3 regions of the Pseudomonas sp. LBUM1662 genome follow, and region 1 is predicted to be linked to each of the others. Evidence: predicted binding sites of a transcription regulator. Region 1 holds the regulator's gene; each other region holds the start of a gene.

Region 1 (7,685 bases):
TCTTCGGCGGCAGGTGCTTCGACCACTTCAGCGACCGGTGCAGCTTCATCAGCCGTTTGCGGCTCGGCCAGACGGGCCAGTGCCGCGAGCAATTCAGGCGTGGCAGCCGTAATCGGACTGCGTTCGCGCACTTCGGTGAACATGCTGTTCACCGCGTCCAAAGCTTCGAGAACCACGTCCATCAGTTCCGAGTCGACGCGACGTTCACCCTTGCGCAGGATGTCGAACACGTTCTCGGCGATGTGACAGCACTCCACCAGCTCGTTGAGCTGGAGGAAGCCGGCGCCCCCTTTTACAGTGTGAAAACCGCGAAAAATTGCATTGAGCAAATCCGCATCATCCGGTCGGCTTTCCAGCTCGACCAGCTGTTCGGACAGTTGCTCTAGAATCTCGCCGGCCTCAACCAGGAAATCCTGAAGGATCTCTTCATCGGCGCCGAAGCTCATTAAGGGGGTGCTCCTACAGGTCTAAAAACCTAAAAAACCTAAAATGCTAAAACTCTAAAATCCTAGGCTGGATAACAAATCGTCCACATCGTCCTGACCGGACACAACGTCTTCTCTTTTATCGGCATGAATCTGCGGACCTTCACCCTGAGAGAGATGTTTTTGCGGATCTTTTTCAGCAAGCATCGCATCACGGTCATGTTCGATACCCGCAAAGCGGTCTACCTGACTGGCCATGAGCACGAGCTTGAGCAGGTTGCTTTCAACTTCGGTGACCAATTGGGTCACGCGCTTGATCACCTGACCGGTGAGGTCCTGGTAATCCTGGGCCAGCAGAATGTCGTTGAGGTTGCTCGACACCGTGCGATTGTCTTCGCTGCTGCGTGTCAGGAAACCGTCGACCCGCCGGGCCAGTTCGCGGAACTCTTCAGCCCCGACTTCACGACGCATGAACCGCCCCCAATCCGTGCTCAACGCCTGGGCTTCTTCGCTCAGGCTGTTGACCAGCGGCGTGGCGTTTTCCACCAGGTCCATGGTGCGGTTGGCGGCGGCTTCGGTCAGCTTGACCACATACCCCAGGCGCTCGGTGGCGTCCGTGATCTGCGACACTTCCTCGGCTTGCGGCATGTTCGGGTCAATCTGGAAATTGACGATCGCGCTATGCAGCTCGCGAGTGAGCTTGCCCACTTCCTGATACAGGCCGCGGTCACGGGTCTGATTGAGCTCATGGATCAGTTGCACCGCGTCGCCGAACCTGCCTTTTTCAAGGCTTTCGACCAGTTCGACCGCGTGTTTTTTCAGGGTCGATTCAAAATCGCCCAGTGAAGATTCTTTATGCTCCATAGCTCCCCCGTGGCGCAGTGGATCAACCGATGCGTTCGAAAATCTTCTCGATTTTTTCTTTCAACGCCTGGGCCGTGAAGGGTTTGACCACATAGCCGTTAACACCGGCCTGGGCCGCTTCGATAATCTGCTCGCGCTTGGCTTCTGCAGTCACCATCAGCACTGGCAGGTGCTTGAGCTTTTCATCGGCGCGTACGTGGCGCAGCAGATCGATACCGGTCATGCCAGGCATGTTCCAGTCCGTTACCAGAAAGTCGATGCTCCCGCTGTTGAGAACCGGAATGGCGGTAGTGCCATCGTCAGCCTCGACCGTGTTGGTGAACCCAAGGTCACGCAACAGGTTTTTTATGATCCGCCGCATCGTTGAGAAGTCATCAACGATGAGGATTTTCATGTTCTTGTCCAATTCGACCTCCAAGCAGTCTTAAACGCGCCCAGCACCTGGACGCGCCATTTCAATCAATCCGGCAATGCATTCGATGACTGTCTGGAGCACAACAGATCGCGACCGGTGCAGTTCAACACCCCACCGGTCTCGTTCGCAGTGTCCCCACACTGCCTTCAGCGCGCTCGCCACTCCCCCAAACGCCCCCGCAAACGGGCCGCGCACTGGCTATGTAACTGGCTGACCCGCGATTCGCTGACCCCCAGGACCTCACCGATTTCCTTGAGGTTCAGCTCTTCGTCGTAGTACAGCGCCAACACCAGTCGCTCACGCTCCGGCAAATTGGCAATCGCGTCCGCCAGCGCAGCCTGGAAGCGTTCATCTTCCAGATCGCGTGACGGCTCAAGATGTGCACTCGCGCCATCCTCATGCAGCCCTTCGTGTTCGCCGTCCTGCAACAGATCGTCGAAACTGAATAACCGGCTGCCCAGGGTGTCGTTCAAAATCCCGTAATAATCGTCGAGACTCAATTGGAGTTCGGCCGCAACCTCATGATCTTTAGCGTCACGACCGGTTTTAGCTTCAATCGAGCGAATTGCGTCGCTGACCATGCGGGTATTGCGGTGGACCGAACGTGGAGCCCAGTCCCCCTTGCGCACTTCATCGAGCATCGCGCCGCGGATTCGAATGCCCGCGTACGTCTCGAAACTCGCGCCTTTGCTGGCGTCATATTTGGTCGATACTTCAAGCAGGCCGATCATCCCGGCCTGGATCAGGTCTTCAACCTGAACACTGGCCGGCAGACGGGCCAGCAAGTGGTAAGCAATGCGTTTGACCAGTGGCGCGTAACGCTCGATCAGCTCGTACTGCGCGTCACGTGCCGACTTCTTGTAGAGGTTGTAGCCACTGGCTGTCATAGGACGGGTCCTGCAGTCTGTTGCACGAGGCGCTCGACGAAAAACTCCAGGTGCCCACGCGGGTTGGCAGGCAACGGCCAGGTGTCGACCTTCTGCGCGATCGCCTTGAACGCCAGGGCACACTTGGAACGCGGGAAGGCTTCGTAGACGGCACGCTGCTTCTGCACGGCCTTGCGCACGCTTTCGTCGTAAGGCACCGCGCCGACGTATTGCAGGGCGACGTCGAGGAAGCGATCCGTGACCTTGGTCAACTTGGCGAATAGGTTGCGACCTTCCTGCGGGCTCTGGGCCATGTTGGCCAGGACGCGGAAGCGGTTCATGCCGTAATCGCGGTTCAGCAGTTTGATCAGCGCGTAGGCATCGGTAATCGAGGTCGGCTCGTCGCAGACCACCAGCAAGACTTCTTGCGCGGCGCGAACAAAACTGACTACCGAGTCACCAATACCCGCAGCGGTGTCGATCACCAGGACGTCGAGGTTGTCGCCGATATCGCTGAAAGCCTGGATCAGGCCGGCGTGCTGGGCCGGGCTCAGATGAACCATGCTCTGCGTGCCGGACGCGGCCGGAACGATGCGAATACCGCCGGGGCCTTGCAACAGAACGTCGCGCAGCTCACAGCGGCCTTCGATCACGTCGGCCAGGGTACGTTTGGGTGTCAGCCCCAGCAGGACGTCGACGTTCGCCAGCCCCAGATCGGCGTCCAGCAGCATGACGCGCCGGCCGAGCTCAGCTAGAGCCAGGGACAAGTTCACTGACACGTTAGTCTTCCCGACGCCACCTTTGCCGCCGGTCACCGCGATCACCTGTACGGGATGCATGCTGCCCATGTTATTTCTTTACCTTGTCTTGCATAGACGGAGGCCACATTACTGGCTGCGCGTTCATAAACTGAACAATGCATGGCAGACCATCGATGTAGGTACAAAAACTGTTCATTAGTACCTCAGCCAACCTGCTTGGTCGGGCTGTGGTAAATATCAGCGAACATGTCAGCCATGGCTTCTTCGCTGGGTTCTTCTTGCATTTGCACGCTTACGGCGCGACTGACCAACTGATGACGACGCGGAAGATGCAAATCATCCGGAATACGCGGGCCATCGGTCAGGTAGGCCACCGGCAATTCATGACTGATCGCCAGGCTCAACACCTCGCCCAGACTTGCCGTTTCATCCAGTTTAGTCAGGATGCAGCCAGCGAGCCCGCAGCGCTTGTAACTGTGATAAGCGGCAGTTAGAACCTGTTTCTGGCTGGTGGTTGCCAAAACCAGATAATTTTTTGACTTGATGCCACGTCCGGCCAGGCTTTCGAGCTGCATGCGCAGTGCCGGATCGCTGGCCTGAAGGCCCGCGGTATCGATCAGCACCACGCGTTTGCGCAGTAATGGTTCCAGCGCCTGCACCAGCGATTGCCCCGGATCGACGTGGGTTACCGACACGTTGAGAATCCGGCCCAGGGTCTTCAATTGTTCCTGAGCACCGATACGGTAGCTGTCCATGCTCACCAGCGCGATGTTTTGCGCGCCGTATTTGAGAACATAGCGGGCCGCGAGCTTGGCCAGGGTGGTGGTCTTGCCCATGCCGGCAGGGCCGACCATGGCAATCACGCCGCCCTCTTCCAGCGGCTCGACTTCCGGCGTGGCAATCATCCGCGCCAGGTGCGCCAGCAACATGCGCCAGGCCTGACGGGGTTCGTCAATGTCGGTAATCATCGCCAGCAAGTCGCGGGACAACGGGCCGGACAGGCCTATACGTTGCAGGCGACGCCAGAGATTGGCCTGGGCCGGACGGCTGCCTTGCAGCTGATTCCAGGCCAGGGAGCCGAGTTGCACTTCCATCAGTTCGCGCAGGCTGTTGAGCTCGAAACGCATCGAGTCGAACGCCCGTGGATCAACGCCGCCAGCAGCAGGTGCCGGAGCTGGAGCGGAGCGACGAGGCTCGGCATACGTCGGTTCGATCAGCGGCTCGGCGGCGGTCAACGGCAGGCCGGCGAACAACTGGCGATTGGTGGTCTTGTCGCCTTCGGTTTCGCCTTCGCCACGCAGGCTCAATTCAGCCTGGGCAGTCACGATCCGCGACTGGGTCTTGCGCAGCTCGTCCTCGAGTTCCATGTTCGGAACACGTGGGGCCAGCGCCGACAATTTGTAATCCAGGGCAGCCGTCAGCTCGACACCACCGGCGATCCGGCGATTGCCAATAATGGCGGCATCAGCGCCCAGCTCATCACGAACCAGTTTCATGGCCTGACGCATATCGGCGGCGAAAAAACGCTTAACTTGCATAAACCACTACCTCAGCCGTTGGGCCCTACTGTCGCAACGATGGTCACTTGCTTGTTGTCAGGAATTTCCTGGTAAGCCAACACATGCAAACCCGGGACTGCCAGTCGGCCGAATCGCGAAAGCATCGCGCGAACCGGACCGGCTACCAGCAGAATCACCGGTTGACCTTGCATTTCCTGACGCTGCGCCGCATCGATCAACGAGCGTTGCAGTTTCTCAGCCATGCTTGGCTCCAGCAGAACACCCTCTTCCGAGCCTTGTCCTGCCTTCTGAAGACTATTGAGCAATATCTGTTCCAACCTTGGCTCCAGCGTGATAACTGGTAGCTCGGAGTCAGTCCCTACAATGCTTTGGACGATTGCGCGGGAAACGCCGACGCGCACCGCAGCCACCAAAGCGGCGGTATCTTGACTCTTGGCGGCATTGTTGGCGATGGCCTCGGCGATGCTGCGAATGTCTCGCACGGGCACCTGTTCGGCCAACAACGCTTGAAGCACTTTGAGCAGTTGCGACAGCGACACCACGCCCGGCACCAGCTCTTCAGCCAGCTTCGGCGAGCTTTTGGCCAGCAATTGCATGAGTTGCTGGACTTCTTCGTGACCGATCAGTTCGCTGGAGTGCTTGTACAGAATCTGGTTCAAGTGCGTCGCCACGACCGTGCTGGCGTCCACCACGGTGTAACCCAGCGATTGAGCCTGGGCACGCTGGCTGATTTCGATCCACACCGCCTCCAGGCCAAAAGCCGGATCTTTGGCGGTTATGCCGTTGAGCGTGCCGTAGACCTGCCCCGGGTTGATCGCCAGTTCGCGATCCGGGTAAATCTCGGCTTCGGCCAGGATCACGCCCATCAGGGTCAGGCGGTAAGCACTCGGCGCCAGGTCGAGGTTGTCACGAATGTGCACAGTCGGCATGAGGAAACCCAGGTCCTGGGACAGCTTCTTGCGCACACCCTTGATCCGCGCCAGCAACTGACCACCCTGGTTGCGATCCACCAGCGGAATCAGGCGATAGCCGACTTCGAGGCCGATCATGTCGATCGGCGTCACGTCGTCCCAGCCCAGCTCCTTGGTTTCCATGGCGCGGGCCGGTGATGGCAGCAACTCTTGCTGACGCTTGACCTCTTGCAAAGCCTGAACCTTGACCACGTTCTGCTTCTTCCAGAACAGGTAGGCACCACCGGCCGCCAATGCGGCCATGGTCAGAAAGGAGAAGTGCGGCATGCCGGGCACCAGGCCCATCACCGCCATCAAACCCGCCGCCACGGCCAACGCTTTCGGCGAGGCGAACATCTGGCGGTTGATCTGCTTGCCCATGTCTTCCGAACCGGAAGCACGGGTCACCATGATCGCTGCAGCTGTCGATAACAGCAGTGATGGCAATTGCGCCACCAAACCGTCACCGATGGTCAGCAAGGCGTACACCCGGCCGGCGTCGCCGAAGGTCATACCGTGCTGGAAGATACCGACCGCCATGCCGCCGATCAGGTTGATGAACAGAATCAGCAGACCGGCGATGGCGTCACCGCGTACGAACTTGCTGGCACCGTCCATGGAACCGTAGAACTCGGCTTCCTGAGCCACTTCCATCCGGCGCAGTTTGGCCTGGTTCTGGTCGATCAGGCCGGCGTTCAAATCGGCGTCGATCGCCATTTGTTTGCCGGGCATCGCATCGAGGGTGAAACGCGCACTCACCTCGGAAATCCGCCCGGCACCCTTGGTCACTACGACGAAGTTGATGATCATCAAAATCGCGAACACCACGATACCGACCACGTAGTTTCCGCCAATCACCACCTCACCGAAGGCCTGGATCACCTTACCGGCGGCGGCATGGCCGTCCTGACCGTGGAGCATCACCACCCGCGTGGAGGCCACGTTCAGCGCCAGTCGCAACAACGTCGCCACCAGCAGGATGGTCGGGAACACCGCGAAATCCAGCGGCCGCAACGCGTACACGCACACCAGCAGCACGACGATGGACAGCGCAATGTTGAACGTGAAAAACACGTCCAGCAGAAACGGCGGCACCGGCAGCATCATCATGGCCAGCATGACCAGCAGCAACAACGGCACACCCAGGTTGCCCCGACTCAAGTCGGCAACGTTTGTGCGGGCAGTGTTGAATAACTGAGAGCGATCCACCGGTTTTCCCCGTTTCTTTAAAGCAAACTTTTGACGCCCACAGCAGGCGCAGGGCGGCTACTGCAAGAAGCCTTCCAACTTTTTCGGTGGCGAAAAATAGAATTGCGCCTGGGCCAGCTGACGAGGTTAAGAGATGGCTTTGCCGCATGGCAGCTCAGGCCATGCCCGCGCACGAATTTGCAGACAAGGAAAGCGGTTCTTTATCGATTCAACAGACATTTTTCGACTTTCCAATCAATGCCAACCGCCCGTCAGAATTGATCTCACACCTGTAATTTATGACAGTAGACGGGCAGTCACGCAGCTGGCCCACTTTCGACTCCAACTGCCCAACCCTGGAGTCATGTCATGAGCCCCACCGGACGAACTACACACGCTTCCGAAATTCTCGCCATCCTGGCCAAGCGCTCAACATCTTTGGAGCACATCAAATTAGGCGGCAAACTTGAAGATATTCTTGGGAAAGCCCCATCGATAACCGACCAAACCGGCCTGAACGACAAGGTAGAGACCTTAAAAGCGACCACACCGGCCAACACGAAAATCACACTTATCCAAGGCATACATGTGGCCTGCAACCGCAAAGCCACCCATCTGTATGTCACCAAAACCGGAAACACCATCAGCGAACTGGACATTGAAACGCTAAGCACCAGCCAGACGTACGAAGTGGCA
Region 2 (7,685 bases), 2.1 Mb from region 1:
CAGATAGCCGGGCAGGGCGAACGGCAGGATCAGCAGGAACTGTCCGGCGGCCTGGACGTTGGTTTCGGTCTGGCCAAACAGCAGCAGCACCGGTTTGAGGTTCCACAGCAGCAGGCCGGCCACCAGCGCCATCAACCACGCCAGCCATAACCCGGCCTGGGTCAGCCTGGCGGCGCCGACGATATCGCCCGCGCCCTGACGGATCGCCACCAGGGTGCCGACCGCCGCGATCACGCCGATGCAGAAGATCGACACGAACGAATACGTCGCCGCGCCCAGGCCGCCACCGGCCAGTGCTTCCGGGCTCAGGCGCGCCATCATCAAGGTGTCGGTGAGGACCATCAGCATGTGCGCCAACTGCGAGGCAATCAACGGCCCCGCCAGCCGCAGGATGGCCCAGAGTTCGGTACGCGCTGGATGCTGCATGGTCATCACGCCTCGATTTCAGTGTTAACAGGAGAGAGCCGATTCTCGGCGCTCTGCGGGCTTTTCACAAAGGGATAAAAAGGATGGGTGGCATGAGTCAAACTCATGCTGGCGAGTTTCTGCTACCGTGGCGTGACCGCGCTATAGGAGCTTTCCGAATGTCTCGTCGTCTTCCTCCCTTGTATGCCCTGCGCGCATTCGAAGCGGCGGCGCGGCATAGCTCGTTTACCCGCGCCGCTGAAGAATTGTCGATCACCCAGAGCGCGGTCAGCCGACACATTCGTACCCTCGAAGAGCATTTTGCCTGCCGACTGTTTCACCGCAGCGGGCGCAACCTGCAACTCACCGAGTCGGCGCGGCTGATTCTGCCCGGCATCCGTGAAGGTTTCACCGCGCTCGAACGCGCCTGCAATACGTTACGCGCCGAAGACGACATCCTGCGCATGAAAGCCCCGTCGACGTTGACCATGCGCTGGCTGTTGGCGCGCCTGAGCCGCTTCCGCCACTTGCAACCGGGCAACGAAGTGCAATTGACCAGTGCCTGGATGGACATCGACACCGTGGACTTCAACCACGAACCCTTCGACTGCGCCGTCATCCTCAGCAACGGGCATTTCCCGCCGGATTGGGAGGCGACGCTGTTGTTTCCAGAGGAGCTGATTCCAGTGGGCGCGCCGAACCTGCTGAAGGATCAGCCGTGGGACGTGGCGCGTCTGGCGAGTACCGAACTGCTGCACCCGACGCCGGACCGCCGGGATTGGCGAACATGGCTGGCGCGCATGGGGCTGGACGATCAGGTGTCGCTCAAGGGTGGCCAGGTGTTCGACACGCTGGAGCTGGGCATGATTGCCGCTGCGCGGGGCTACGGCGTGTCCATGGGCGATTTGCTGATGGTCGCGGAGGATGTCGCGCAGGGTCGCCTGAGTTTGCCGTGGCCGACGGCTGTCGCCAGCGGAGAGCATTATTACCTCGTCTGGCCGAAAACCCGTCCGGGAGGTGAACGTTTGCGCCGTCTCAGCGATTTCCTGCAAGGCGAGGTCCGGGTCATGGAATTACCGGATGTCGAGCGCTTGAGCTGAATCGTTAGAGCCCCTGCAATAGAGGCCTTGCGCCATATCCCCGCTAATTACTCAAGTATTCAGGTTTGCCGCCGAAAATCTGCAGGTGGAACCTTCGTGCAGGTTCGTCGCAATTCCCATTTGAATTTTTGCCGAGTGCGCATCGTGATCAGGATGATCCGGTCACTCGGCCAGGAGCTGTCATGTCTCAACCTCGTGCCCGGATCGCCTCACAGCTTGGTCTTGCGCTTGCCGTGATACTGGCGATTGTCATCACTGGCAGTACCGTGTTCGCCCTGCGTTCGCTGGATACCGCCAACCTCGCCACCCGCGAAGAGCACCTGGCCAGTGAAGCCCGGCTGCTGGCCGATCAGTTGAGCACCTTTCACGGCACGTTGCGTGAAAGCACCCAGCGCCTGGCCGGCCTGTTCGAGAAGCGCTTCAGCGCGGGCCTGAGCGTGCATCCGGACGAACCGGTGGCCGTGGCCGGCACCCAGACCCCGGGCCTGCACCTGGGCAGCGAAGTGCTGAACAACAACTTCAAGGAAGTGGACGAGTTCAAGCAAATGACCGCGGGCGTTGCGACGGTGTTTGTGCGCAGTGGCGAAGACTTCGTGCGGGTCAGTACTTCCCTGACCAAGCAGGATGGCAACCGTGCCATCGGCACCTTGCTGGATCACGCTAACCCGGCCTACTCGCGCTTGATGGCGGGGCAGAGCTATGTCGGCCGCGCCTTGCTGTTCGATCGCTCCTACATGACGCAGTACACGCCTGTACGCGACAGCAGCGGCAAGGTGATTGCCGTGTTGTTCGTGGGATTCGATTACACCGACGCGCAGAACGCTCAGTTCGAGAATCTCAAGCGCTTCCGCATCGGCCAGACCGGCTCGCTTGCGTTGCTGGATGAACAGCGCAAATGGCTGGTGCCGATCGCCGGCGTACAAGCGCTGGATCAAGCAGTCCCGGCCATCGTCGATCTGGCGAAAACCCCGGGCAAGGGCGATTTCTGGAGCGACAAGTCCGAAGACTTCTACAGCGTGGCCGTGCCGTTCGATGGCGGCCCGTGGTCGGTGGTGGCGAGCATGCCAAAAGCCGAAATCAGCGCCGTGACCTGGAGTGTCGGCATTCAGTTGGCAATCGGCAGCCTGCTGGCGATGTTGATTGCGGTCGGTTCGGCAGTTTGGCTGCTGCGCAGCAAACTTGCGCCGCTGGGTGATCTGGTGCGTCAAGCAGAAGCCTTGGGTGCCGGTGATTTGAGCGTGCGCCTGAGCGTGTCGAGCAATGATGAAATCGGTCAGTTGGCCCGCGCCTTCAACCAGATGAGCCAGGCCTTGTCGACCATGGTCGAGCACATCCGCAAGGCCTCGGGCGAGGTCAACAGCCGCGCTCAGGCGTTGTCCGGCCTGTCCGGTGGTGCCTATGAAGGGATGGAGCAGCAGTCGGGCGAAATCACCAGCATGGCCGGCGCCGTGGAAGAATTCAGCGCGACCTCGCTGAACATTGCCGACAACATGGGCAGCACCCAGCGCCTGGCGCAGGAAAACGCACAGCAAACCCAGATCGGTCGTACGTCGATGGACGAGGCTTCCTCGTCGCTGGAGCAAATCGCTGGCGCCTTGAACAGCACGGCAACAGTGATCAATACCCTGGGTCAGCGCTCCCAGGAAATCGGCGGCATCGTCGGGGTGATTACTTCGATCGCCGATCAAACCAACTTGCTGGCGCTCAACGCGGCCATCGAAGCGGCCCGTGCCGGTGAGCAGGGTCGTGGTTTTGCGGTGGTCGCCGATGAGGTGCGTAACCTGGCTTCGCGCACGCGTCAGGCCACTGACGAAATCTCCGGGATGATTCAAAGCATCCAGCAGGAAACCGGCAACGCCATCAGCACCATGGAACAGGGCAATGTGCTGATGCAGGAAGGCTTGTCGCGTAATGCCAATGTGGCCTCGGCCCTGGCGCGGATCGATGAGCAGAGCCGTTCGGCGGGCCAGCAATTTGCGGCGATCACCACCGCGACTCAGGAGCAGAGCAGCACCGCGACGTTGCTCAGTAGCAACCTGCAAAGCATTGCGTTGGCGAACAGTGAGCAGCGGGAAGTGGTGTCGAACCTGGCCGTGACCGCCAAAGAGCTGGAGAAGCTGGCGGCGGACTTGCGCCAAGAGGTTGACCGGTTTCGTTGAGTCGTCGCTGAAATAGCTTTCGCGGGCAAGCCTCGCTCCTACAGGTTTTGTGTCGTTCACAAAAGAGTGGAATGACACAAAACTTGTAGGAGCGAGGCTTGCCCGCGATGGGCTCACCTCAATTTCTGATCAGACGATCAGTCGCACTTGGCATTGCTCGACACTTCCTTGCTCGCCAGTTTCAACTGCTTGCCCAATTCCGCCGCGTTGGTGCTGCTGTAAACCCGGCCGCCGGTGTTTTCCGCGATGCAGCGTGACGGGCCACCGGCGCCGATTTTCACCACGTTGACCCGCAGGCGCGGTTGGTCTCTGGCGATTTGACGGGAGACTGCGCACACGTCTTTCTGGCAACCGTCCTCACCGTCGACGAACATCACGATCACCGCATCGTTATTGCGCCCGTCCACGGTGCTTGCCGCGTGGGCCAGGCTGTCGGCCAGCGGTGTGCCGTCGTTGGGCACCAGGCCTCGAATCCCGTTGATAAGCCGCTGACGGTCGCCAAACTTGAACACGCCCTGGTCCGGTGTGGCGTTGCAGCCAGCGAAGGTGATGAGGCGCGTGTCGATCTTCGGGTCCAGCCCGTTGATCATGCCGGCCAGCGAGTCCTTGGCGACGTCCATGCGGCTGGGCTTGGCGAAGATCTGCATGGTGCGGTTCGCGTCCAGGTACTTGTTCAGCTCATTGCCGAAGAACCAGTCCTCATCGGCTTTCACGGACTTGATGTTCAAATCCATCGAGCCCGAGGTGTCGAGCACCACCACGAATTGCGGGATCTCTGCGTTTGGCGCTTTTTTACGGCACGCGAAGTTGTCCAGCGTCGGCGCCGGTGGCGGGGCGACGACCACAGGTTTTGGTGGCGGGACTGGTTTGGGTTCCGGCACTGGCACCGGTTCTGGCACGGGTTCCGGTTCTGGTTCTGGAACGGGTTCAGGTTCCACGACAGGCTCGGGCACCGGCTCAACCGGTTTCTCGATCGGTGTTACAACGGGCGCGACAGGCGGAACCACGACGACGGGTTCACGGTGCATGAACCACCAGTAAGCCCAAAGCGCCAGAAGCAGCAACAGCAACGCCAGCAAGGCCGCGGCGATCCACCAGCCACGGCGCGACGGCGGTACGACCGGCACCACCGGAACAACCGGCGGCACGATCGGTTTCGGCGGACGCTGATTCCAGCGCACCACCAGCGGCTCGCCGTTGAGGCTGTAGAGTTTGTCCAGCTCGGGCGTGCCGAGCAGGCTGCGCAGGTCATCCGCTACTGTGGGCTGACCGCGTTTTTGCAGTTCGTCCGCCAGCTGTCCGAGGGACGTCTGACGCACTTCATAGGTTTCCAGCAAACGTCGCTGCGCGTCCTCATTGAGGTCGGCATAGGGCGTGGGTTGGCCACCCAGTTCGGTCCACCATTCCAGCACGTCACCGCTGCCCATTCGCGGGATCGCGAAGAGGCTGGCGACGGTCGGCGGAAAGTGTTTCTGGATGAGGGCGACTTTGGCTTGCAGCGCACTCATCCCCTCCGGTGTGGCTTGCGCATCCCTGATAACCCGCTGCATGACGACGATTCCTGAAAAGGGTGCGGGCCTCCATCGGGAGGCCTGCGGGGTGAAAAGTTACTCTTCGTAACCGAGGCTGAATTGCAGCTGATTCACTTTCTTCTGCAAGGCCTTCAGTTGTTCCTGCTTGGCAGCCAGCGTCGCTGGAGACGCCTTGGTCACGGGCGCCGCCTGCGAGGCCTTGAGCTGCTGCTCAAGCCCGGCAATCTGCTTCTGCACTTGGCTTTGATTGCCATGTCGGGCCTTGAGCGAGGACAGCAACTGACTCAGCGACTGGTTCAGCGCCGCCTGGGATTTCTGCTGGCTGGCCAGGTCGGTTTTGGTGCTGAGCTGCTGGGCCTGAATGTTCTCGTACACCTGGCGGAACATCGCGTTTTCCTGACGGGACGCGGTCAGGGCCAATTCCTTTTGCTTGACCTGATCGCTGTAACCACCGGAGTAGTCACAGTTCATCTTGGTCAACATGCTGCTGTCGCGATTGGTCGCATCGCATTCGCCGGGCTTGGTCGCGCAACCGCTCAAGGCCAGGACGGCGGTGAGGACCGCAAGCGTTCGTAGAGTCATGTGCTTAGCCCAGGGTGATCGCGGAGCGCTGGCTGTACAGACCGTCGACTTCCTTCTGCAGGGCGGCGACTTTCTGGTTCATTTTCATAATGTTCATGTCCACCTGCTTGATCTCGGCACCGGCGGCACCTTGGGCGCGCTCGGCATCGGCCACTTTGGTGTACTCGGTGACCTTGGTGCGCATGTTGCCCAGGTCTTTACGCAGGCGCGCGATGTTCTGGTCGATCTCGGCGATTTGCACTTGGGCCTTGGCTTTGTCGACCTTCTTGTTGGCGATGTCTTTCTTGATCTGGGCGATCTGCGCCTGATCATCATTGATCACTTGCTGAGCGGTCGCGGTACGGGCGATCACGTTCTGGGTGTCTTGCTCGACGTCGCTGTTCATCTTCGCCAGGCGGGTGGTGGTGTCGGAGTATTCGCTGCGACGCTGATCCAGATAGTAGTTCGCGCCCATGGCCACGCCACACGCGGTAATACCGGCGGCGATGGCGCACACGGCCTTGTTGCTGCTGTTGGACAGCGCGCAACCAAGGATGCCGACACCGGCACCGACCGCGCAGGCCTGGTAGCCGGACTTGCTGAAGAACTCCGCGTCATTACCCTGGGTCAGGCGCGGGTCGGCACCTTCGCTGCCACCGAGCATCGAGCTGCCGGTGTTGGCGCAACCGGTCAGCAACAGGCTGCCGGCGACGACGAATGCGATCTGTAGCTTGAAGCGAGTCCAAAGGCTGCGCGACATGGTGAAACTCCTTGGTGACGGTGTTGGCTGTTTTTGTTGAGGTGAGTTATTGAGTGACGGTTTTGCAACTGGTCAGCCAGGCCTCAGTGTCGATCTTCTGTTTTTGCAGGAAGGTCTTCTGATTCGCCCAGTGAGTGCGCAAATAGGGTTTGAGTTCTTGCAGCTGTTTGTTGCGGGTGATGATTTCTTCCATCACCGGCACCTGCGCTTCCAGCAGTGGCTGACCGTACAAAGTTGCGGACTCCACCAGGCTGCTGGCGTAGTAACGGCTGAGTTTGTGCAGGCGATCCTTCTGCTCGTCGAGCTTGCCTTTGCGCATGTCGCAGCTGGCGTCTTTTTCTGCGCTTTCGCAGTTGAGCTTGTAGTTCTTTTGCAGGAAGTCCACGTACTGGCCGTCGTCGAGCATCTTGGTGCAGAGGAACGCACCGAGGTTGAGGCTGGCGCGAATCGCCTGATCGCGGGTTTCTTCCTGCTGCTGGTTGCTGGCGCGCAATTGGTTTTCCAACGCCTGAAGCTTTTCCTTGAGGGCTTTGTCTTCGACACCCGAGGCCAACGTGCTCAGGGATTGCACCGTGCCTTTGTCGGCAGATTCGGTTTCCTTGCTGCCGGTGCCGAGTTTCTTCCAGCTGCTTTCAATGCTGGCGACACGTTCGCGTGAAGTCAGGGTCGGCGAGACCAGGACCAGTCGCATACCGGTGGTTTTGTTTTTCACCTGGCCTTCGGCGTTGTAGTACGGCTCTTCCTTGCGCAGCGCGGTGCGCAGGTCGGCTTGAGCGGTCAGGTAGTTGCCGCCACGGACCACGTAGCCGCCGGCCTGGCCGTGCTGGCGGTCGAGTTTGTTCAGGCGAAACGGCTCGAACATCATCTCGTCGACGTTGCCGAGCATGTCGTGCAAGCCCAGCGGGTTGGGTTTTTGCAGGCCGGACAATTGCAGCTTGCCGTTGGACGATTGCGCCCCCGCGAACCATTCGTAAGCGTTGATGCCCTCGGCCATCGGATAACGCGTGTCGCGGAATTCCGCCGCGCCGACTTCCAGGCCACCGCGCGCTGCGAACTCCCACTCGACTTCCGTCGGCAGGCGCAGGAAGCCCAGCGCGCCGTCTTCTTTCGGCAGCTTGGCCGCGGCATTTTTGCGCAGCCACAGGTTGTACTTGTCAGCCGCTTCGAC
Region 3 (7,685 bases), 1.2 Mb from region 1:
ACAGCTCCTACAAGGGACCGGGGCAAGGTCAGAACTTGATGAAGTGCTTGCGGTAGTGCTGCAACTCGGCGATGGATTCGCGGATGTCGTCCAGGGCCAGGTGAGTGCTGCCCTTTTTGAAGCTGTCGCGCACGTCCGGCGCCCAGCGTGCGGCCAGCTCTTTGAGCGTCGACACGTCGAGGTTGCGGTAGTGGAAGAAGCTTTCCAGGGATTTCATGTGGGTATAAAGGAAGCGACGGTCCTGGCAGATGCTGTTGCCACAGATCGGCGACTTGCCCTTCGGCACCCATTGTTCCAGGAACGCGATGGTTTCAGCTTCGGCCTCGGCCATGCTGATGCGGCTGTCGCGCACTCGCTGGGTCAGGCCCGAGCCGCCGTGTTGACGGGTGTTCCACTCGTCCATGCCGGCGAGGATCTCGTCGCTGTGGTGGATAGCGATCACCGGGCCTTCGGCCAAGGTGTTCAGATCGCTGTCGGTGACGATGGTGGCCATCTCGATGATGACGTCGGTATCAGGGTTCAGACCGGTCATTTCCAGGTCGATCCAGATCAGATTCTGCGGGTTTTGCATGTGTCGGCTCCTAGGCAATGCTGCGCAGTTTAGCCTAGGGCGGCGTCCGGGCGTGCTAAACTCGCGGCCGTTTTACCTAATCGCTGCATTCTTGATACGGAACACCCATGGCCAAACGCCAACTCAATCGTCGTCAAAACTGGCGCATCGAAAAGATCCAAGGCGAACGCGCTGCCCGCGCCGCCAAACGCGAGTCCTCGGCTGTCGAGGCACTTGAGGGCGGCGACCTGGGTCCGGAACAGACCGGCCTGGTGATCGCGCACTTCGGTGTGCAGGTCGAAGTCGAAGCCCTTGAAGGCGAATTGGCCGGCGAAGTGTTCCGTTGTCACTTGCGCGCCAACCTGCCTGCGCTGGTGACCGGCGATCAGGTGGTCTGGCGTGCCGGCAACCAGGGCATCGGTGTGATCGTGGCGCAACTGCCGCGTAAAACCGAACTCTGCCGTCCGGACAGCCGTGGCCAGCTCAAGCCTGTCGCGGCCAACGTCGACATGATCGTCATCGTCTTCGCCCCGCTGCCCGAGCCGCACGCGAACCTGATCGACCGTTATCTGGTCGCCGCCGAGCACGCCGGGATTCGTCCGCTGCTGCTGCTCAACAAGTTCGACCTGATCGACGAGCAGAACGCCCCGGCCCTGAATGCCTTGCTGGCGGTTTACCGCACGCTGGGTTACCCGGTGCTGGAAGTCTCGGCGCACCACGGCAACGGCATGGAGCAACTGCAGAAGCAGCTCGACGGACGCATCAGCGTGTTCGTCGGCCAGTCCGGCGTCGGCAAGTCCTCGCTGGTCAACAGCCTGCTGCCGGAAGTCGAAGCCCGAGTCGGCCCGCTGTCCGAACTGTCCGGCCAAGGCACTCACACCACCACCACCGCGCGGTTGTTCCACTTCCCCGGTGGCGGCGAGTTGATCGACTCCCCGGGTATCCGCGAATTCGGCCTGGGCCACGTCAGCCGGGCCGACGTCGAAGCCGGTTTCATCGAGTTCAACGACCTGATCGGCACCTGCCGCTTCCGCGACTGCAAACACGACCGCGAACCGGGTTGTGCATTGCTCAAGGCCCTGGAAGAAGGCCGCGTGCAGCAGCAACGGATGAACAGCTACCGCTCGATCATCGCTAGCCTGCCGGAAACCAGCTATTAAGTAGCAGCCCGCAGATACAAAAAAGCCGCGATCATCTCGCGGCTTTCTGGTTTCAGGGAGCTGCTTTTTCCAGCCTCCAGCCCAATGCATCCAAGGCGTCACACCCATCCTGCAACAACATATGCGCAGCATTGGCGAAATGCTCCAGGTCGTGCCCTTCGGCGTCTTTAACGCACAGGCACGTGACACTGTTGAGCAGATTACGGGCGGCTTTGATTCGGTGAGTAGCGGTTTCCAGAAGGTCGGAAACTTTGGCTTCGGTGTCGATGAACAGCGTCGGGCCGACGCTGAAATTGCCTTGGAGCGGGTGATATTTGGGCATGACTTGAATCTCATCTGATAGGTGAAACTCCCACCTTTTCGCGGCTAAACGAATTGGGGTGGTAGCTGTGCGCGGGTTAGCCGACCGGACAGATGAACCCGGCACACCCTGAGGTGTCCCACGCACAGCCACCATAGACATAGATGCCAGGCAGCAAAAACGCCGCGATTATACGGGCGCTTGTGCATCATCTGATACGACCGGCTAAAGTCGATCACCGATTTGTCGGCGACAGCGAAACTATAGGCAGATGCATGCAAGTCTGAGAACCCCGCTACAAAATTTCAGACCGTTCCTACAACTTCTAATCTCACCAGCAAACAGGTTCCGACAGGAAAACACCCCCTGACAATCAGGTCGGCTATCAGGCCGCCTCGCGATGCTGTTGCGGTGCACGCCCCATCGAGAGGCCGAGTGGAGGTTCTGCGTAGTGGGCAACCCGGCATGGATGCCGGGTTAGCCGCCCCCGGCCATGGATGGCCGATGGCGGCGGGCCCACGGAGCAGGACCGGAGCGAGGGCATGCCGAGCCTTGGCGAGGCACCGAACGTCAGGGGCAAGAGCCCTTTGGTTACTTTGGGGCTTTTCCAAAGTGACTCGCTGTAAGAGCGAAACGATAGGCGGCCGTTACCGCAGAAACGGATATGTGCACCGCCCTCACCCCCCCGCCGCCTGACACAAAGCCTTCGCGAGCAGGCACGCTCCCACCGGGACCGTGCCCACGCTGAAAATGCAGTGGCTTCCAAACCAGTGAAAGGCGCACAAAAAAGCCGACATCTCTGTCGGCTTGATTGTTGTGGGTCACTGCTTCGGCGGTTCCGCCGGTTTCGGTGCCGGGTCTTCGAAGATATTCAGTCGCTCGCGAAGCTCATGGGCCGGCAGCGGTTGTTTATCCGCCGGCAAGGCGTTCGGATCGACCGGCGTGGCCGGCACTTCGCCCGGACCGCCCTGCCCTTGCGTTGGTGCAGGTGCCGGTTCAGCGCCTTGCGAACCTTCGATGGCACGCTGGGCTTTTTTGGTCAGGACCACGATGTCGATCCGGCGGTTGACCGGGTTGAACGGGTTATCGCGGTCGAACAGCGCCGACGAGGCGTAACCGACCACCCGCGCCACTTGCTGATCCGGATAGCTGCCCGCGACCAGCGCACGGCGAGCGGCGTTGGCACGGTTGGCCGAGAGTTCCCAGTTGCCGAAATCGCCGGTGCCCGAGTACGGCTTGGCATCGGTGTGGCCGCTGATGCTGATCTTGTTCGGCACCGCTTTGATGGTGTCGGCCATGGCCAGCAGGATGTCTTCGAAATACGGTTTCAGACGCGCACTGCCGGAATCGAACATCGGCCGGTTTTCTGCGTCCATGATCTGGATGCGCAAGCCGTCCTGAGTGATCTCGAACAGGATCTGGTCCTTGAATTTCTGCAGCTGCGGGTTTTCATCGACCTTGTTCTGCAACTCTTGCAGCAACAGTTCCAGGCGTTCCTTCTCGACCTGCTCGGCCATGCCTTCGACCTGTTCGGTGTCAACGGTGACGCGGTCCGGCTGCGGCTGAGACTTCACCTCGGGGTTGAGGGTGCTCTCCGGCGCCAGGGTCGGGGAACCGCCAAGATCAATGATGTACGGCGTGCCGCTTTCGGTGAAGCCGACCGGGTCCTTGAAGTAACCGGCGATGGCGATCTTCTGCTCCGGCGTTGCGGTGGACAACAGCCACAGCACCAGGAAGAACGCCATCATCGCCGTCGCGAAGTCAGCGAAGGCGATTTTCCAGGAGCCCCCGTGATGCCCGCCCGCGTATTTTTTTACGCGCTTGATGATTATCGGCTGGTTATTTTCCATGACTTAGCGACCGCGAACCGCTTGTTCCAGCTCAGCGAAGCTAGGACGGTGCGCCGGGTACAGAACCTTGCGGCCGAATTCCACCGCCAGCGATGGCGGCATGCCGGAAGCCGAAGCCACCAGCGAGGCCTTGATGGCTTCGTAGACGTTCAGTTCTTCCTTGGCTTCGTGGGCCAGGGCATGGGCCAGCGGGCCAAAGAAACCGTAGGCGGCGAGAATACCGAAGAAGGTCCCCACCAGTGCCGCACCCACGTGTACGCCGATCATTTTCTGATCGCTTTCACCCAGGGAGGCCATGGTCACCACGATACCCAATACGGCCGCGACGATACCGAAACCGGGCATGGCGTCGGCGATGCCGTTCACCGCGTGGGACGGGTGATCGAGGTCTTCCTTGAGGCTGGTCAGCTCCATGTCGAACAGGCCTTCGAGCTCGTGGGGAGCCATGTTGCCGGAGGACATGATGCGCAGGTAATCGCAGATGTACGCGGTCATGCGGTCATCTTTCAGGACCGCCGGGTACTTGGCGAAGATCGGGCTCGCGGCAGCATCTTCGATGTCACCTTCGATCGCCATCATGCCTTCGCGGCGGCTCTTGTTGAGGATCTCGTAGATCAGGCCCAGCACTTCCAGATAGAACGTGTGGTTGAAGCGCGAGCTGAACATTCCCAAGGCTTTCTTGAGAACGTGTTTGAACATGTGACCAGGGTTGGCCTGCAGGAATGCACCGAGGGCCGCACCCCCGATAATCATCACCTCGAAAGGTTGAATCAGGGCGGCAATCTTGCCGTGGGAGAGCACGTATCCGCCGAGCACGCTCGCGAATACGACGATGATGCCGATTAATTTAGCCATAGGTAGGAGAGCACTTACTGAGTCGGGTTCAAGGTCATATTCGGAAGTTAAAAAATCTCTTCTTCTACTTATCGGCAAAACTGCGCCAGACTATAGCCCGTTCAAGCGAAAAGCTAATTTAGCCCTCTGGGGGCATAGGTAATGCAGACGATGATCACGTCCAACCATGGCTAACGAAACGAACATCCCGACCCCGAAACCGACCACGCTCGAAGGCTGGGTAAAGCTTCTCGATGGCGTGCGCCTGCCGGTTCCGCAAGACAGTCACGACCGCGTCTGCAAGGCCCTCGCCGACAGCCGCAGCTCACTGCGCGACATCGCCGAATTGTTGCAGGACAGCCCGGCCCTGGCCTTGAGCGTGATTCGCGAAGCCAACCGCCACACCCACGGCAGCATGACCGAGCCTGCTGAAAACCTTGAGGTGGCGATCAATCGTCTCGGGTTGAAACGCACTGAAGAATTGCTCGCCCGACTGCCTGCCGAACCTCTATCACAGATACCGGTGGCGCTGCGTCAGTTGCAGCTGATCAGCCAGCATGCGACCCAACAGGCCAACGGCTTTTTTGCCGGTCGCCTGGCGCGGCTCTGGCAGGACATCCATTGGGGCAGCCTGCTGTTTCTCTCGCCGCTCTGGCCGATGGCGCTGACTCATCCACAGTTGCTCGAAGAGTGGGAACTGCGGGTCATTCATAAAGGCGAGTCAGCACGCAAAGTCGAAAAGGAACTGTTCGGCGTTCGCCTGCTGGACATCTGCCAGGCGCTGGTGGATGTCTGGCGCCTGCCGATCTGGGTGCAGCAAGGTTATCGACTGCTGCTCAACGAGCAGCGCGAACTGGTCAAGGTCCTGCGTATTGCCCGCGACAGCGAACACCCCTTGCGTCAGCAAAACCGACTCGATGACGATCCGACCCTGCGTCGCTGGCTCAATCAGCCCGCCAATACCGTGTTGCTGGCCAACGGGCTGGCACTGTCGGCGCAACAGGCCTGGGACAGTCCGCACAGCGAGCGCTGGCAGTACCTGACCAGCCTTTACCTGCAAATGCCAATGAGCGAGGTGCAGCAGCAATTGCATCAACAGGCCGTCAACAGCGCGCATCAGCACGCCATGTCGGACATCTGGCACCCCGCCGTAGCGTTGATCTGGCCGTCGGGCATTCACCGTATTCACGCCGGTTTATTGCCGGCACCGGCGCCAACCACCGAAGACCTGACGGCGTGGCGTAAACAATGTGCCGAACTGTTGGTCGAGCCGAGCCGCTTCACCAATGCCATGCACTTGACCACGTCGGCCAGGGACGCGCTGGTCGCCTGTGGCATGCGCCGAGTAATGATTTTGATGGCTGACCGCACCCACGCCAATTTGCGTGCGCATCAAACGGCCGGCCTGCCGAAGGAAGCGGCGGGGCTGAACCTGGTGGTCAGCCAAAGCACCGTGCTGCAACGATTGCTCTCGCAACAGGCCCAGGTGCGGTTGACGCCAGCCAACAACGCCCAGTTCTCGGCCTTGTTACCCGCCAGCCTGCGCGCGCAGTTTCGTGGTGAACACGTGCTACTGCGTTCGCTGGTCAATAATGGTCGGGTGATCATGGTGGTTGTAGCGGATCAGGGCGGCGGGCCTTTTTCGGAAATCACCGTGCAAGCCTTTGGCAAAACCGCGCAATGCATTGAGAAAGCGCTCAATAGCTTTAGCCACCGCGGCCAGTGACGCTGCGCTACAATCCACCCCTTTGTGCTCTGGAGACCTCACATGTCTGACTTCTCTGGCTTGGCGCTGGTCATCGAGCCGAGCGACTTGCTCCCTCGCCTTGAGTCCCGCGAACTGATTCTGGTGGACCTGACCAGCAGCGCCCGTTATGCCGAAGGGCATATTCCCGGTGCGCGCTTTGTCGATCCCAAGCGTACGCAACTCGGTCAGGCGCCTGCGCCAGGGCTGATGCCGCCGCAAGCGGCACTCGAAACGTTGTTCGGCGAGCTGGGACACAACCCCGATGCGGTCTACGTGGTGTATGACGACGAAGGCGGCGGCTGGGCCGGGCGTTTTATCTGGCTGCTCGATGTCATCGGCCATAAAAAATACCACTACATCGACGGCGGCCTGACGGCCTGGCTGGCAGACGGCATGCCCATGTCGATCCAGATACCGCCCTCCGTTGGCGGCCCGGTTGCGTTGACCCTGCACGACGAACCGACCGCCACCCGCGAATACCTGCAAAGCCGTCTCGGTGCCGCCGACCTGGCGATCTGGGACGCGCGCGGGCCGCTGGAATACTCCGGCGAGAAAGTGCTGGCAGCCAAGGCCGGGCACATTCCCGGCGCGGTGAATTTCGAATGGACGGCCGGCATGGATCAGGCGCGCAACCTGCGCATCCGCACGGACATGCCGCAGATCCTGGAACAACTTGGCATCACCCACGACAAAGAAATAATTACCCACTGCCAGACTCACCATCGCTCTGGCTTCACTTATCTGGTGGCCAAATCCCTCGGTTATCCGCGGGTCAAAGGCTACGCCGGTTCCTGGGGCGAATGGGGCAACCACCCCGACACGCCCGTAGAGATTTAAGGTTTTTAAGGACAGTTAATGAATAAGCGTCTGTTTATCCTCAGCCAATACCTGCTGCCTCACCACTTGCTCTCGCGACTGGCCGGCTGCATTGCCGAATGCCGCGTGCGCTGGTTCAAGAACGCCTTTACCGCCTGGTTCGCCAAGCGTTATCAGGTGGACATGTCCCAGGCGCTGGTCGAAGACCTGACGGCTTACGAGCACTTCAACGCGTTCTTCACCCGCGCCTTGAAAGACGGCGCTCGTCCACTGGACGAAACCCCGGGCGCGATCCTCAGCCCGGCCGACGGCGCGGTCAGCCAGCTCGGCCCGATCGAACACGGCCGCGTGTTCCAGGCCAAGGGCCACAGCTTCAGCGTCCTGGAATTGCTGGGCGGTGATGCCGCGAATGCGGCGCCGTTCATGG

Evidence for each region. The regulator FliA, encoded in region 1, starts transcription of late flagellar genes. The targets are predictions, from matches to a motif close to CTAAAGTTTNNNNNNNNNNNGCCGNTAA.
Region 2: a site for FliA is predicted at 1,556-1,583, ahead of ACA049_RS29795 (methyl-accepting chemotaxis protein). Genes of this name have one in related genera too.
Region 3: a site for FliA is predicted at 4,785-4,812, ahead of motA (flagellar motor stator protein MotA). Genes of this name have one in related genera too.

The regions. Positions count from the first base shown of each region.
Region 1 covers NZ_CP166793.1:1,851,449-1,859,133, reverse strand. Annotated here, with positions in the region: gene ACA049_RS08290 (chemotaxis protein CheA) at 1-446, opposite strand, end outside; gene ACA049_RS08285 (protein phosphatase CheZ) at 501-1,289, opposite strand; gene ACA049_RS08280 (chemotaxis response regulator CheY) at 1,312-1,683, opposite strand; gene fliA (RNA polymerase sigma factor FliA) at 1,851-2,591, opposite strand; gene fleN (flagellar synthesis regulator FleN) at 2,588-3,418, opposite strand; gene flhF (flagellar biosynthesis GTPase FlhF) at 3,535-4,869, opposite strand; gene flhA (flagellar biosynthesis protein FlhA) at 4,881-7,010, opposite strand; gene ACA049_RS08255 (YncE family protein) at 7,359-7,685, shown strand, end outside.
Region 2 covers NZ_CP166793.1:6,519,892-6,527,576, reverse strand. Annotated here, with positions in the region: gene ACA049_RS29805 (NorM family multidrug efflux MATE transporter) at 1-426, opposite strand, end outside; gene ACA049_RS29800 (LysR substrate-binding domain-containing protein) at 585-1,505, shown strand; gene ACA049_RS29795 (methyl-accepting chemotaxis protein) at 1,688-3,664, shown strand; gene ACA049_RS29790 (vWA domain-containing protein) at 3,802-5,214, opposite strand; gene ACA049_RS29785 (hypothetical protein) at 5,272-5,778, opposite strand; gene ACA049_RS29780 (hypothetical protein) at 5,783-6,517, opposite strand; gene ACA049_RS29775 (SUMF1/EgtB/PvdO family nonheme iron enzyme) at 6,564-7,685, opposite strand, start outside.
Region 3 covers NZ_CP166793.1:609,716-617,400, reverse strand. Annotated here, with positions in the region: gene orn (oligoribonuclease) at 29-571, opposite strand; gene rsgA (small ribosomal subunit biogenesis GTPase RsgA) at 679-1,710, shown strand; gene ACA049_RS02675 (hypothetical protein) at 1,763-2,032, opposite strand; gene motB (flagellar motor protein MotB) at 2,833-3,861, opposite strand; gene motA (flagellar motor stator protein MotA) at 3,865-4,716, opposite strand; gene ACA049_RS02660 (HDOD domain-containing protein) at 4,883-6,421, shown strand; gene ACA049_RS02655 (rhodanese-like domain-containing protein) at 6,464-7,279, shown strand; gene asd (archaetidylserine decarboxylase) at 7,298-7,685, shown strand, end outside.